Regions from separate parts of the Clostridium sp. KLE 1755 genome, predicted to be linked through region 3. Evidence: a T-box and tRNA genes for the amino acid it is inferred to sense, from the RefSeq annotation. Region 3 holds a T-box; the other regions hold tRNA genes.
What was found. The T-box of region 3 lies ahead of HMPREF1548_RS27915 (proline--tRNA ligase). A T-box ahead of a tRNA ligase gene usually reads a tRNA of that ligase, here a tRNA-Pro.
Positions count from the first base shown of each region.

Region 1: it encodes a tRNA-Pro, which carries the amino acid that the T-box ahead of HMPREF1548_RS27915 (proline--tRNA ligase) is inferred to sense. The anticodon was not compared.
Region 2: it encodes a tRNA-Pro, which carries the amino acid that the T-box ahead of HMPREF1548_RS27915 (proline--tRNA ligase) is inferred to sense. The anticodon was not compared.

Region 1 is NZ_KE992671.1:94,160-99,552, reverse strand. Features, by position in the region: gene HMPREF1548_RS06050 (hypothetical protein) at 1-102, shown strand, start outside; gene HMPREF1548_RS06045 (LytR/AlgR family response regulator transcription factor) at 383-871, shown strand; gene HMPREF1548_RS28830 (LytTR family DNA-binding domain-containing protein) at 872-1,105, shown strand; gene HMPREF1548_RS06035 (sensor histidine kinase) at 1,305-2,369, shown strand; tRNA gene HMPREF1548_RS06030 (tRNA-Pro) at 2,612-2,684, shown strand; gene HMPREF1548_RS06025 (GNAT family N-acetyltransferase) at 2,767-3,090, opposite strand; gene HMPREF1548_RS06020 (SGNH/GDSL hydrolase family protein) at 3,226-3,801, shown strand; gene HMPREF1548_RS06015 (flavodoxin domain-containing protein) at 3,819-4,316, opposite strand; gene HMPREF1548_RS06010 (hypothetical protein) at 4,461-4,880, opposite strand; gene HMPREF1548_RS06005 (TetR/AcrR family transcriptional regulator) at 4,884-5,393, opposite strand, start outside.
Region 2 is NZ_KE992640.1:11,849-17,241, forward strand. Features, by position in the region: gene HMPREF1548_RS00255 (AAA family ATPase) at 1-842, shown strand, start outside; gene glgX (glycogen debranching protein GlgX) at 915-3,113, opposite strand; tRNA gene HMPREF1548_RS00265 (tRNA-Pro) at 3,380-3,453, opposite strand; gene HMPREF1548_RS00270 (YyaL domain-containing protein) at 3,622-4,935, shown strand; gene HMPREF1548_RS00275 (beta-mannosidase) at 4,980-5,393, shown strand, end outside.
Region 3 is NZ_KE992782.1:35,470-40,862, reverse strand. Features, by position in the region: gene HMPREF1548_RS27930 (glycoside hydrolase family 2 protein) at 1-1,781, shown strand, start outside; gene HMPREF1548_RS27925 (CDP-alcohol phosphatidyltransferase family protein) at 1,825-2,406, opposite strand; gene HMPREF1548_RS27920 (hypothetical protein) at 2,403-2,711, opposite strand; T-box leader at 2,725-2,993, shown strand; gene HMPREF1548_RS27915 (proline--tRNA ligase) at 3,103-4,920, shown strand; gene HMPREF1548_RS27910 (DUF4318 domain-containing protein) at 5,014-5,393, opposite strand, start outside.

The DNA of each region.
Region 1 (5,393 bases), on a different contig from region 3:
GAAGTATCAAAAGGAAAAGGCAAACTGTACTTTGTCGGCGATAATGCAGTGTATACTTTTTCAATGGAAATAAGCAACCATTGGATTTTATGTTATATGTGACCGTATCCGGCTGGCGGAAATAACGGCAAATAATGATACCCGTATTCATGTATTAGGTACTATGGAAAGCGATATGCTAACAGGCAGCTATTTTGTGGGTTTTGATCTTGAGGGCAGCTATATAGTGACTATTAGTGCGAGACAGCATACCGGTAAATTCAGTATTTGCGCCATAGAAAAAGAGGGATAACGGTATCGGTGAAAATGCTCAAAACCGATATGGCGGCCACAAAATATGCTATAATGAAAGTCATGATACATTTTTTGAGGGAGAAATGGTATGCCAGTATATAATATCGGGATTTGTGACGATGATAAAAATATGTGCTGCGAACTGGAAAGTATGCTGATTGATATTTTTCGGGAATTTAATGTACATGTAGAAATTGAACCCTGGTATTCAGGAGAAACCCTGTGTAAGCATCTTGAAATGGGGAATGCGTTTGACCTTCTCTTTTTAGATATTGAGCTTCTGACGTTGAATGGTGTGGAGGTGGGAAAATTTATCCGTGAAAGCCTGAATGATATTAAAACAAAAATTATTTTCATTTCCTATCATAAAGGGTACGCCATGCAGTTGTTCAGTGTACAACCCCTGGATTTTATCGAGAAACCGTTAGAATATGATGCTGTTAAAAAAGCAGTGGGGATTTTTCTGAAAATAGAGGGCCTGGGGAAGATATTTTTAGAATACCGGAATGGAAATGTGTTTTGTCGTGAATGGTGTGAAAATATTATTTATATTACCAGCGATAACAGAAAAGTTTAGATTGTTGCCTTTCAGGGGATAAAAGAATTTTATGGTAAAATAAAAGCAGTTCTTACCCAACTGCCGCCAAATTTCCTGCAAATCCACCAATCATATGTCATTAACCAGGATTATGTGATTGAATATACATACGAACGGGTAAAAATGTTTAATGGGGATGAACTGAATATCAGCAGACGCTACCGGAACCAGGTCAGAAATCAGATAATTGATAACAGAAGGAGCCAGGGATGAGTATACATGATATTTTGATCGCCGCCGTAACAAATCTCTTCCGTATCTATATTGTCTGGAAGTTTGTCGGTCTTTTTCTTACTGAAAGAAAGGCAGGAAAAAGAACTGAAGTAATCGCTTATGTGATATTTTATGTGATAAGTTTTGGCATGTTTCTGATTTTTCATTATCCAATCGTGAATATTGCCACGAATCTGATATGTCTTTTTTGGTTACCCTTCTTTATGATGGCAGCATCCGCAAGAAAATAACTACAACCGTGCTTATTTACACGATAAATATGGTGAGCGATATTCTCGCAAGCTTCCTTTTCTTTGATTATAAAGTCGGACAGACAACGCCGCAGTTATTTTCTATTGTAACAGTCCTTTTAATCCAAATCTCAGAACTTATTGCTGCACGGCTCCTGGATAATAAAGCGAAACAGGAGTATACGCGGGGGATAAAATACCTTCTTATAATACCGGTATTAAGCATAATAATGCTTTTTATGCTGATTAGCTTTAACCTGAATAACAGATTTCTGCTTGTATGTGAGAGCATGGGAATACTGCTTATTAATATCGTTGTATTTTATTTGTATAATATGCTTATGGAAGTGCATCATCAGCTCCGTGAAAAAGAGATGATGGAGTTAAAGGTAAAAGTTTATTCCAGCCAGTTGGAAACAATCACGCAGACGCAGAAAAAAATCAGGCGGCTGCGGCATGATATGGTCCATCATATTATGCAGCTGTATAGTATGGCTTCGCTTAATAAGAACGCGGAAATGTTGGAATATCTTGATAAAATGGAGCAGGCAATGATAAATCCCAGGGAGCATGTCAGTTCGGGGAATAAGGATATCGATGGTATTCTCAATTTTATGCTGGAGAAAGCGGTATCTATTCTTAAAAAAGTTGATGTTCAGGTCAAAATACCGGAGGATTTGCATACCTGTTCATTTGAGCTGGCGGTTATTCTTGGAAATATTATTGATAATGCGATTGAAGCAGCACGGCAGACGGAGGTTAAATGGCTGTCCCTGCAAATTACCGCGGATAAAGGGATACTTTTTATTCGGGTATCCAATTCATATTGTGGCTGCATTAAGACCTCAGGCAATAAACTTCTAACGTCAAAAGAGGATAAGGAAAACCATGGCCTGGGACTGGATAGCGTAAAGGATATGATTAAAAAGTATAATGGTGATATGAAAATAACCTGCGATAAAAATATATTTACAGTGGATATATTACTTTATCTTACGGTGAAACGTGGCTGAATGATTTTATATTGCTGGTCAGAAAATACCTTTGTGGGAAGCGTTATTTTTTAGAACAGTTATGTTTATATATGAAAGCATTGACGCTTCTTAGGGGCATTTTCATAAGTGACAAAAAATAATAAAAAAATCACAAAACATATTTTTGCAAAAATTAAAAAAACATATTGACAGATTTGGGATTTTTTTGTATACTAACATTCGTCGGTTGGAGCGAAAGCCCGGACGACATAAGAAAGCTTCGGGGTGTGGCTCAGGTGGTAGAGCGCTACTTTAGGGAAGTAGAGGCCGCAAGTTCAAGTCTTGTCACTCCGATGGAAAAAGCCTGGTTTTTACCAGGCTTTTTTGTTGCCCATAAAATGAACGTTGTGCCTTTGCAGTTTATTCCATATACAGATTACGATATTTCAAACCAATAATAAGGGCGCTTCTTGAATAAATAGAAACTGCATTTTTCTGCTGCCATGCGGGAGGCGGAATTAGATTCCACGCAGTCCCACTGTACTGTCAGGTTTTCTTCAGAACAGCTGCTGAGCATATGCTCTGTGAGAAAGGCGGCGATGTCGCGCCTTCTGTACGTTTCTTCCACTTCAATATCCACAGCTATTATATTTTCATATCTTGCGGAGCCGAAAATGATACCAACGATTCTTCCTGCTTTTCGTTTTTTATTGTTTTGGAGTTTCCGGCCACAGCGGAATATTTTTCCGTCTGTACCCATAGCGGTTCTTTCTTTATTTTTATGATGAAAAATATCCTACGGTATATTATGATTAATACATCAGGATTAGTAGAAAAGCATTGGCTTTGTCGGATGAAAATCCGCAGAAAGCCAAAGAAGAGGAGAATACAGGGAATGAGAGTTTTATTTATTGGCAACAGCCACACCTATTTTAATGATATGCCGGAGATTTTTGCGGAGCTTGCAAGAAAGAAAGGGATTGCCTGTGAGGTGACAATGCTCACCCATGGCGGCTGGTTCCTCCATCAGCATCAGAAGGAGCCGGAGGTCAGGTTTAACATTCTTTATGGAAATTATGATTATGTGGTCCTTCAGGAACATGCCCATCCGTTCGGGCCGAAGGAGGACATGCTTGAAGCGGCAAAGTCGATTAATCAATGGATTCAGGAAGCCGGAAGCACACCGGTTGCCTATATGACCTGGGCTGAGAAAACGAATGAAGCCGGACAGCAGAAAATGACGGAGACATACCGGGAAATGGCGGAACAGCTGGGGGCCGTGCTTGCGCCGGTGGGCGAGGAATGGTGGCAGTATAAGCAGGCCCATCCGGAAACGGAAATGTATGCGCCTGACGGCGAGCATGCCTCAGAGACCGGTTCCAGGCTGGCTGCGGAAATCCTGCTGCGGGTAATTCTGGAGCATGACGCGGGGAAAGGCCTTACGGCGGATAGGCCCGCACAGACCGTGTGAATGCGTGGCGGCAGGTATCAGGCCTGCGTCCTGAGAATCCCGCGCAGAAAAGCTTGCGCACCTGCAATGTCACTGGTGTCAGGATGTCCCTTGGCAATCCCGCCGATAAGCTTCCAGGGGCCGAAGGTATCAAACCCTTTACATTGGTAATTCCCCAATACGGTACAGCCATAGCCTTCCAGAAGGGAGGAAAAGGCTGTGCCGTATTTTTTCTGGTTGGCGCCGCTGGTCAGAAGTGTAAAAACCCTGCGGCCCTTCAGCTCCTTTTGGTGAGCCTCCAGGAAAGACTGCATTGAGGCATGGGGCCTGCCCATATAAATGCCGGAGGCCAGGCCGATGAGCTCGTAATGGGAAAGTTCCGGGAGGCAGTTCTCTGACAGAGGCATAACAGCAATGTCAGACAGCTGTGCAGCAGCTTTTTTTACAAGGGTCTCCGTGTTCTGATGATGACTGGAGCAGTACAGGATCAGGCATCTTTTTTTTCGGACTTCAGGGGCCGCTTTTGATTTATTCATTTGGAATTCCTCCTTTGGGGGCGTTTCCATGCGCCGGTCCCATGGAGACAGACGTGCGGAAACAATCAGTGTTTTCATGGGGCATACAGGGGAGCGACACATACAGAGGAGCAGCACATACAAAGGAACAGCACATACGGAGGTTCAAGCCGCAGAAAACAGGCCGATCCAGGTATGAATGAGCGCACATCCAAGCATCATTGCAGATAAAATCCGGTGCTGCTGCAGTTTTCGCCTCTCGTCCCGGCAGGTGTGGCACAGGGTTATCAGGACAAGCATGCACAGAAACAGGCAGCCTCCCGACAGATAGCCTGGCAGCCGTGCCGTCTGGGACAGCCGCGTCGCCTGGGACAGCCCTGCAGTCTGGGACAACCACATTGCCCGTGGCGTCCGCAGCACGAAAAAAATGTGAACCGGGCAGAGGAGGAAAAGCACGGCGGATAAAGGCTTATGCAGCTTCATAAAAAGCCGGTCTGCTTTTTTCAGGCCGAATTTCCTGGATGCGGCCTTGGCAAGCAGGAGGAGAAAGCATAAAAAGCACAGGATTCCCATAAAAATTCCCATTCGTCAGTCCTCCTTTTTCAGTGAGGTGAGCAGCAGGCGGAAGCCGTACTGCAGAAAGTCCGACCTTTTCATTCCCATCCTGTTTTCAATATAGGTTTCTTTTTCATAGGCCATGGGGATCAGGCTGCCCAACGAGGCCCACAGGGTAAAAACAGCGGGCAGGATGGAGAGATCCTGCCGCAGGTATTTTTCCCGGATTCCCTGCTCAAAACATGCAGCTAGGATATCGTTGATCTCCTCGCCCACGTCATAAATCCGGCGGAGGATTTCACTTTCCACTAAAGCCTGCTCGTCAACGCTTATATATCCCAGTATACTTGTAAAATACATAGGCTTGCCGGCATAAAGGGAACACAGTCTGTTACAGACCGCAAAGTACCTGCTTTCAAAATCCGGGTTTTCCCGGATGCAGTCACGCAGGGTATCCCTCAGACTGCACATGTAGCTGTGAATAATGTAGTTATATATTTCATCCTTGCTATGGAAATAAACATATATGGTTGATTTGCTGTA
Region 2 (5,393 bases), on a different contig from region 3:
TTGCGGACCTTGATATTTTTAAATCTGTGCTTGAAAAAAAGCTGGATGCTGAATTTGCCGGAGAGGTCAACAATATTTTTACGGATAAAACAGGTGAGATCGTTCTATCCATTAAAGATACAAATATTATTGTCACAATTGAAGATAATGCCGTTAAAAGTGTAGTCGGAAAAATTGACCTTCATACACAAACAGTTTATATTGATGATCCGTTTGTAATAGATGAGGTTCGGTACACCTATGGAATTGACAACAGTTCTTTGGATCATCGTGGATATTTACGAGAAAAGCTCAATAAGGAAAATAATGCAAATCTTATTGATGAAATTATCGCCAGCAATAAATTGGATAATATATATCGAAAAATATCAACGGTTATCAGTGGGGATATTGTTAAAAATAAGCGTTCCGGCCTGGGTTATCAGCGAAAGAACACCGATAAAGTCCTTGATGTAAAGAATCTTTCCACAGGGTTTAAAACCTTTGCTATTCTTAAAACACTGTTGATGAACGGCACTATAGAATATAATGGTACGATTATTCTGGATGAACCGGAAATTCACCTGCATCCGGAATGGCAGCTTTTGTTTGCTGAACTTATTGTATTAATTCAGAAGGAGTTTGGCGTACACATTCTCTTGAATACACATAGCCCATATTTTTTGAATGCTATAGAAGTTTATGCGGTTAAGTATGGAATAAATGACAGATGTAAGTATTATCTGGCAAGTTCTCAGGATGATATCTCAACTATCGGGGATGTGACAAATAATATTGAGTTAATCTATAGCAAGTTAGCCAGACCTCTGCAGGAACTGGAGAATGAGAGAGGCCGTTTATGATAGATTTATAAAAAGTCAAATGGATGCGTGATTTTATCCATTTGACTTTTTATTTTTATTGAAAAAACTAACTCAATTCCTGTCCCTCACCACACACACAAGTACCGATCTGGGATTCATAACATACACACTTTTATCCAGAATCTCTTCCTCGGTAATCACCGACATATCTCCACGTCCGGTATCGACAGCGGGAATCCAGTATTTTGAAGAAGGCAGCGCAGGCAGTTCTATTTGCAGAGGCTTCCAGAAGGTATTGATCCCCAGGTAAACGATATCATCCCGTCCCGTGGAATCGATTCCTGAAAACATGACACCCAAAAACCTGGTATCCCATACATAGCTGCTGTCCCAGGCCTTTATGCAGTGCAGGCTCATGGGAGGAAAACCGCAGCTGCAGGGCGCGGTATTTCCCCGGATGACGGAGTGCTGCTGACGGAAGGCTATCATATACCGGAAAAATTCAAAAATTTCTTTGTTTTTTTCCAGCAAAGACCAGTCCAGCCAGGATATTTCATTATCCTGGCAGTAGGAATTGTTGTTTCCAAACTGCGTGTTTCCGAATTCATCACCGGCAAGGAACATGGGGGTCCCCCGGCTGCACATAAGAACGGCGCAGGCATTTTTTATCATGCGGAAACGCAGATCCATGATTTCTTCATTGTTTGTCGGGCCTTCATAACCGCAGTTCCAGCTTCGGTTATCATCGGCGCCGTCCGTATTGTTCCAGCCATTTGCCTCATTATGTTTGGTACTATAGGAATAGAGATCATACAATGTAAATCCATCGTGGCAGGTCAGAAAGTTGACGGAAGCATTATAACCCCGCTTATCCGGGGGATATAGGTCCGGGGAACCCATAATGCGCTGTGCGGCGGCAGCAGCGTAACCCTCGTCCCCCTTCAGAAAGCTTCTGATATCATCCCTGTATTTTCCATTCCATTCCGCCCAGCGGTTCCAGGATGGGAAGGAGCCAACCTGATAAAGCCCGCCCGCATCCCAGGCCTCCGCAATCAGATCCACATTTCCCAGGATGGGATCGTAGGCCAGGCTTTCCAGAAGCGGCGGCCTGCTCATTGGTGCCGCGTCCTCGCTCCTTCCCAGAATAGACGCCAGATCAAAACGGAAACCATCCACCCGGTAATTAATGACCCAGTACCGCAGACAGTCCAGGATCATCTGCCGGACAATGGGATGATTGCAGTTAAGCGTATTGCCGCAGCCGCTGAAGTTATAATAATGGCCATCCGGTGTGAGCATGTAATAAATATTATTATCCAGGCCTTTAAATGAAAAGTAGGGTCCCAATTCATTTCCTTCCGCCGTATGGTTGAATACTACATCAAGAATGACTTCGATTCCATTTTCATTCAGGGCCTTTATGAGTTTTTTCAGCTCCAGCCCTTCCTGATTGTATTCGATCTGGGCAGTATAGCTGGTATTCGGCGCAAAAAAGCATACCGGGTTATAGCCCCAGTAATCCAGCAGCTTCCGGCCGTTTACCTCTCTGCAGCCGTTCATTTCATCAAATTCAAAAATCGGCATCAGCTCCACCGCATTGATTCCCAGTTCTTTCAGATATGGGATTTTTTCCATAAGACCTGCAAAGGTTCCGGGATTGTGCACTCCGGAGGAGGAATGCCTGGTAAAGCCCCTCACATGCAGCTCGTAAATAATATTATCCTTCATGGGAATCAGAGGCTGTTTGCTGTTTCCCCAGTCAAAGTTATTTCTCACGACACGGGATTTATACTGGCAGTTCTGCGTACAGGGAAGGTGGATGCCCCATTCGCTCTGCCCGGTAACAGCCTTTGCATAAGGGTCAAGAATATATTTTGTCTTATCGTAAATCAGGCCTTTCTCCGGCTGATAGGGGCCGTCCAGACGGTAAGCATACTCAAACTCATCAATTTTCAGTCCAAAGACGATCATGGAAAAAACATTGCCGATCCGGTAGTGTTCCGGAAAAGGAATACTTGCGAATGGCTCTGAGGATTTCCGGTGGAATAAAAGAAGCTCACAGGAGGTGGCGCCGTGGGAAGCCAGCGTAAAGTTTACCCCTCCGGGCAGCGCTGAAGCTCCATTCACCTCATAAAAGCCGGGCCGCACATCATAGCCGTTGATTTTATCCAAAGGCTTCAGATTGGACGATATTTCTTCGCCAGTGATGCTTTCCAGCAGATAAGCGGAACCGGGCTGGGCGGTAGTGATAAGTGGTGTATTTTCATGCGGCGGGAACTGCGGATCTGTGGATTGGGACATGTTTTTCATAGACGGTACCTCCCGGTGGTGGGGTGTTGGGGAATTTATTATCGGGTGTAAATATATGTCGCTGTTTCAGGGTTAAAAAAGCTACCGGCGGCAATAAGGATGACGCGCCGGCCGAAATGCGGTAACTATTGGGATATTAGTATTATATCCTTTACAGGGATGTTCTACAACCGATAAATATAAAACGAAATTTTTATAAAATGATTAAAAAGGTAATGAATAACAAAAACCCTTGAAAACAATAAGTTTTCAAGGGTTTTCTGTAGTCGAAGCGACGTGATTCGAACACGCGACCTCTGCGTCCCGAACGCAGCGCTCTACCAAACTGAGCCACGCTTCGAACTAGACTTTATCAAGCCCTTCAATAATACAAAATATAGAGGAAAATGTCAATGGGTTTTTTGAAATATCTTTTAATTGGCTGATATGGATAATAAACAAGCCATGGGTTGCTGTTGCCAAAGCGGAAGGACTCATTTATTTACTGGAAGGAAAGGGAAGGATGGCCATGCATGACATAGTCCGCATGGAGTATACAAAGCTGCACAGCAGGGCTGAGTATAAAAAAAGCCTTCAGGAGGCAGGCGCCGCCATCATACGCTCCTGCATTGATCTGAACTGGAATGACGAATGGCAGGCCTATACAGACATGTCCTGCTGTCCTCCACAAAAGCCTGATTTAAAGGCATGGCGTCCGGTTTATGAAATAGGATGGACGGGAATCGCGGAGCTGGCATGCCCGTTTATTATGGGAGAAAAGCTGCTTGGACTGCCGGAAAATTATTTTAAAAAGGCCAGGAACGGCTGGGAGTTATTTGACCAGATCGCAGATGCTTTCCATGAAGAATCCGGATTGCTGAATGATCTCGTGGCTCCTGTGGATGAGAGCGGTTCCCTGGTTAATGGCTGGTGGATTTGGTATCATATTGCAGAAGATTGCCACTGCGCGTATAATAACGGCAAAGCGGTTCATGAAATGCTTAAAACGGCAGAGTTTTTACATAACAGGGGAGAAGCATACCCTGAGCATTGGCTGTCGGTATGCTTAAAGGTACTGGATACTATAATTGCGCTTCAGAGAGAAGACGGAAATTATGGCTACACCTATAGCCATAATGAGAAAAAGGTGCTGGATTGGGATGGATTTGCAGGCTGCTGGTTCCTCCCCTGTATGGTTTATGCATATCGCCTGACCGGTGAAGAAAAGTATCTGGATTCTGCCAGAAAAGCGGAAACATTTTACTCAAAATATGTGTTGGATTTGAATTGCTACGGAACACCAATGGATACCTGGAAGGCTGTGGATGAAGAGGGGAATCTTGCATTCGTCAGAGGAACCCGTCTGTTATATGAAACAACTGGTGAGAAAAAATATCTGGAGCATCTGGAAGCCGGAGCCTGCTATGAATATTTATGGCGGTACGGGTATGCTTCAAGGCCGGAAAATGATCCGCTGAAGGATGGCTGGAATTCATGCGGCGGTTCCATAACAAGTATTTCCAATCCTCACATTCATCCCATGGGAGTTATCATCGACGGTGACCTGCGGTATCTGGCGGCGGCAACAGGAGATGAATATCACAAAATGCGTGCCGATGACAGTACGGCCTGGATGATGCAGAATCTTGAATTGTATCCGGAAAAGAGCGGATATGGGCAATACGGAATAACTTCGGAAAGATTTTGCCCCAGCGATGGGCTGGTGACAGAACGCTACAGCGATGGCCGCCCCTACAGCTCCTGGTTTTCCTTTAACCTCTGGGCCACGGCGAATGTACTGGAGGCTATTATGGATCTGCTTGCGGAGGAAGAAAAAGAGTAGCTGTAAAGGCGCTGGCCAGTACGAAAAAGAAACGGAGAAAGCTTATGACAGAGGAAATACTGGATAAAAACTGGAAGATGAAAAGCCTTACTGAACGGGAATTTCTGGAGACTACAGTTCCCGGCAGCGTGTATCAGACGTATCTTGCCCATGGAAAAATGGAAGATCCTTTTTACCGGGATAATGAAGAAAAGGCGCTGGAGCTTTTGAAGGAGGACTTTGAATTCATTACTGAATTTGAGGTGAGTGACGAACTGCTGGCATCAGATGAAATACTGCTTCATTTTGACGGGATTGATACCCTGGGGGATATTTCCCTGAATGGAAAGCATCTGGGAAAAACGGATAATATGCACCGTATTTGGGAATTTAATGTTACTGATACGGTGAAAAAACAAGGCAATCTGCTGCGTATTATACTCTTTTCCCCCGTGAACTACATTTATGATTCCTATGAA
Region 3 (5,393 bases):
GGAAGGAATATCCCCGTCCCGCTATAGTACGGGCATCTTATATTAATCTGAACGGGATGTGGGATTACTGTTTTACCCCTTCCCCCAACATTCCCGCCCGGTTTGAGGGACAGCTTCCCGTTCCCTTTTCCCCGGAAGCTCCGCTGTCCGGTGTGGGACGGAGGCTTTCACCGGATGAATTCCTGTGGTACCGCCGCAGCTTTACCCTCCGCAAACAACAGAAGGATCAAATGGTACTGCTCCATTTCGGCGCTGTGGATCAGGAATGCGCCGTATTTGTTAATGGGAAACCAGCGGGGGAGCACACGGGCGGATACCTTCCCTTCACACTGGATATAACGGATATTGCCGAAGAAGCCTCCAACGAGCTTCTGGTGCGCGTGCGGGATTACAGTGATACCTCCTGTTACAGCAGAGGAAAGCAGAAGCTTAATAAGGGAGGTATGTTTTATACTGCCCAGAGCGGCATCTGGCAGACCGTATGGCTTGAGCTTGTCCCCGATCCCTATATTTCGGCGGTCCATTTTACGCCGGATTATGACGGTTCCTGCTGCCGCGTAAGGATTACTGCCGGCGGCCGCAGAAAGGGAGGGCCAATCCGCTGTACGGTCCGGCCGGAAACGGAGGAGGACAGACAATACCGGGACGATCCGGCGCGTCCCGCAGCCGGCAAACAGTCCTCCGGCGCAGTGTGCGTCCATACCTTTTCCCCGGACCGGGAGGCAGTCCTGCCCCTGCCTGGTTTCCATGCCTGGACCCCGGAGGATCCCTTCCTTTACCATGCAACCCTGGAAATGGAGGACGACAGGGTGGAATGTTATTTTGCCATGCGCAAATGCGATATCCAGACCGGCAGCGACGGCCTGCGCCGTATTTTCCTGAATAACAGCCCCTATATGCAGACCGGCGTCCTGGATCAGGGCTACTGGCCTGACGGCCTGTACACCGCCCCCTGCGACGAAGCATTTATTTATGACATCAGGGCCATGAAGGATCTTGGCTTCAATATGCTCCGAAAGCATATCAAAATAGAGCCTCAGCGCTGGTACTATCACTGCGACAGGCTGGGAATGCTGGTATGGCAGGATATGGTATGCGGCGGCAGCTCCTATCGCCACTGGTTCGTCACATACCTGGCCACCCTTTTCAATGCCATGCACATTACCATAAAGGACGGAAGGCACAGCCGCTTCCTTCTTTCGCGCAGGGATGCGAAGGGGAGAAAGCAATTCCTACGTGAAACAAAGGAAACGATAGAAGCCCTCCGGGTCCATCCCTCCATAGTATGCTGGGTTCCCTTCAATGAGGGGTGGGGGCAGTTCGACGCCCTGAAGATCGCGGATTTTGTCCGCAGCCTGGATTCCACAAGGCTGATAGACCATGCCAGCGGCTGGTTTGACCAGAAGGGCGGCGACCTGTGCAGCCTGCACTATTATTTCTTTACCCTGAAATTCCGCCCGGAGCCTGTCCGCGCCCTGGCTCTTACCGAATTCGGCGGCTATTCCTGGCAGGTCCCGGGACACAGCTACAGCGAAAAGCTCTACGGCTACGGTAAATATGACAGCCGCCAGACCCTTACGGAAGGCTATCGCCGCCTTCTGTCCTCCACCATCCTCCCCGCGGTAAAGCAAGGCATTTCCGCTACCATCTATACCCAGCTGTCCGACGTGGAGGAAGAGGTAAACGGCCTGTATACCTATGACCGTGAAATCCTAAAGCCGGACGGCGAAACGGTCCGCAAACTGAATCAGGAGCTGAAGGATGCCGTAAACCGGCACTGATCAGCTCCTGCGGATATCTTTATTCCTGCACCCGGCAGGCTGTTTATTTTCCGGAAGGCTCGCTTTCCTTCCACATTTTCCGAAAAACAGGGATGTACATGATAAGGCTGAACAGCATGAAGGCGCCGCATGCAGATATCAGAAGATTTGCGGCTGTCAGGCTGATTCCAGGGAACAGCAGAAGAATAAACAGCAGAACGTAAAGGACCGCGGTGCACACCTTGCCGAACCACATGGCGCCATCCAGCTTCTTCCCTCTGGGGAGAAGCAGCAGCCCCATGATTCCCATAAAACCCTCTTTGAGGATAAAAAGCGCCAGAACCGCCCGCATCAGCGGGTAACGGACGGCAAAGCAGAGCACCAGCGCTCCCTGCGTCAGCTTGTCCGCCAGTGGGTCTATAAACTTCCCAAGCTCCGTAATCATATTGAATTTCCTGGCAACCTTGCCGTCAAACATATCGGTCAGCCCGGAAATTCCCACCAACACCGCCGCCATATAATAATCCGACACACCATCCGCATGGATATATATCCAGGAAAATACCGGAATCAGAAGTATCCTGAAATATCCCATCAGATTGGGTATGGAAAAAATTTCTTTTGCTGTCATCTTTTGTTTATTCATTGTTGTATGATGTCCTTTCCCGGCGCGCCGCCGCAGCGCCGGAATGCTTCCCCTTCCGAAAGGGACCGTCCCTGTGAAGCTTCTTTTGCCGTAACTGCACCAATACGGCTTCTTCCACCGTAACCGCCCGTTTCCCTCATGGATACTGCCAGGTTCCCTTCCATTATAACTTCCGTCCCCTGTCTGCGCAATCCTCCGGCAAAATAAATCCATAACAGGTAAAATAAAGCCGCACAGTAAAATAAATCCGTACTGTCAATAAATCCGTACTTGACAGATATTCCGGCCCGTGCTATTCTTAACAAAATTTTACATTCCTCAAAGGCTGAGAAAAGAAACAGTACGCATTTCGGATGGTCCAGAGAGAAGACGGCTGGTGTGAGTCTTTCCTGAAAAAATGCCGAACCCCTCTTTGAGCCGCAGGCCGAACCGTTTTCCTGCCGTATTTATCCGGCAGCTGAAGACGTGAGTAAGCCCCGCCGGGTTCTCCCGTAACAGAGAAAGGTATTGGGCTATGCCCTGTACCGTGAGCGCGGATTTTTTCCGAATTTAGGTGGTACCACGGACCCTGAAGGTTCGCCCTAAGCCATTCCCTTATCATGCGGCGGGACGGCTCGGGGCTTTTTTTATTCCCTGTCCCCTCCTGCCGCCACCAGGGCATTATATAAACACGCCCTAAGGACAGGAGGTTATTTTATGAAGCTTGCAAATCTAATCGGCGACCGGTTCCGGGAAACGCCCTCCGACTGTGTTGTGGAAAGCCACGCCCTCATGCTGCGCGGCGGCTATATGAAATACGTGGCGAACGGCATCTATTCATCCCTGCCGCCCCTGTGCCGCATCACCCGGAAAATCGAACAGATCATCAGGGAGGAAATGGATGCCGCAGGCGGCCAGGAGGTGCAGTTTCCCGTAGTGCTGCCCGCCTCCTACTGGCAGGAATCGGGGCGTTACGACTCCGTAGGCAGCGAGCTGCTGCGTTTTACGGACAGGAACGGTTCCCCCATGGTGCTTGGCATGACCCATGAGGAGGCCGCCGTTGCGCTGGTAAGGGAATATGGGGCCACCTACAGCCGATATCCCTTCCTTTTTTACCAGATCCAGACCAAATTCCGGGATGAAGCGCGGCCCAGGGCCGGACTGATCCGCGTCCGGGAATTCACTATGAAGGATGCCTACTCCTTCCACACCTCCCAGGAGGACCTGGAAGCCTGCTACCGGCGCTGCCACAGCGCCTATGAACGCATTTTTGCCAGAGCGGGCATACCGGAGGTGATCTCCGTGGCATCGGACTCCGGCATGATGGGCGGAAATCTGTCCCATGAATTCATGCTCCTTACTTCCGCCGGAGAGGATTCCATCGTCCTGTGCCCTTCCTGCGGCTACCGCGCCAATATGGAAGCGGCGGAATGCATCACAGAAGCGCCGTCGGAGGGAATCTGTGCATCTGAAGGCCGGACGGACGGGCATACGGAATGTGCCGCCTCCTCCCTGCCGCTCCCGGCATTGACTGAGGTTTCCACCCCCGGCGTCCATACCATTGATGAGCTCTGCGCTTTTCTGGGAATCACAGCCGCCCAATGCTGCAAGGCTGTTGTCTACCAGCGGAACCGGGATGATTCCTACGTCGTCCTTTTTATCCGCGGTGATTTGGACGTAAATGAAACCAAACTCACCAACCGGCTGGGAGAAGAGGTCCATCCCGGGGAAATCACGGAAGGCTCCGGCCTGCAGGCAGGCTTTATCGGTCCCGCCGCCCTGTATGCCGGATTGCGGAAAAGCAGCGGTGAAAATACGGAGCTCACCATTCTGTTTGACCGTTCCCTGAAAGGCGCAACCGGCCTGGTCTGCGGCGCCAACCGCGCTGACTTTCATTATACCGGCCTGTGCATGGAACGGGACTGCCCGGATGCGTCGTATGAAGATTTTGCAAAGACGCAGGAGGGCGGCATCTGTCCGGTATGCGGCAGGCACTCCCTGACCATATCCCGCGGCATTGAGGTGGGGAATATCTTCCAGCTGGGAACCAAATACAGCAAGGCCATGCACATGCAGTACGTGGATGCCGACGGCGCCGCCCACTATCCCCTGATGGGCTGCTACGGCATCGGCATCGGACGCCTGGCGGCTTCCGTCTGCGAAGCGCATCACGATGAATACGGCCCCATATGGCCCATCACCATCGCTCCCTGGCAGGTTCATCTGTGCTGTATGCGCAGTGACAATGCCGAAGTACATGCCATGGCTGACGCCCTGTATGATGAGCTGCAGCGTGCAGGCGTGGAGGTTCTCTATGATGACAGGAACGTAAGCGCCGGCGTCATGTTCTCCGATGCGGATCTGCTTGGCATCCCCATCCGTCTGATTGCCAGCCCAAGAAACAGGAAGGAAGGCTGCGTGGAAATGACTCTTCGCGGAAACAAGGCCGACACCTGCAAAATCCCCGCCAATGAAATTGTCCTGCGGGTCAGGGAAAAAATATCCGCCCTCACTGCCGCGCTGCAGCCTGAGTAACTGTCTGCACAACAATCTTATTAAAACCTAAAATAAGACCCGCCATGCAGCCTCCTGTAGCTGCATGGCGGGCCGGGGAAACAGAAGGGGGCATTACCTTTCTGTAACCTTCATCACATAATCCGCCCCGCCAAAGCCGGGCGTACTGTCCAGGCTTACCTCACACCGGACACCGTTCATAAGAACCACCGCCGGCACATCCTTGACCTCATATACAAGATCAATATTTTCTTTGACACAGTAAGCCTCAAACTGTCTCAGGAAATCCTCCTTCGAGGATGGTTTTTCCTTTAAATCTATCCGGAGCGTATAACCGCTTCTTCCCTGATTCATCTTTTTTGCCATCCTCGAAAGATAATAATAATTTCCTCCGCAAAGCACAAGCAGGATTCCAAAATCCAGCCCGATTATCTGCCTGACCCATTCCGGCAGAATTCGTCCGACTATTACCATCAGAAAAAGTGCGATAAAAG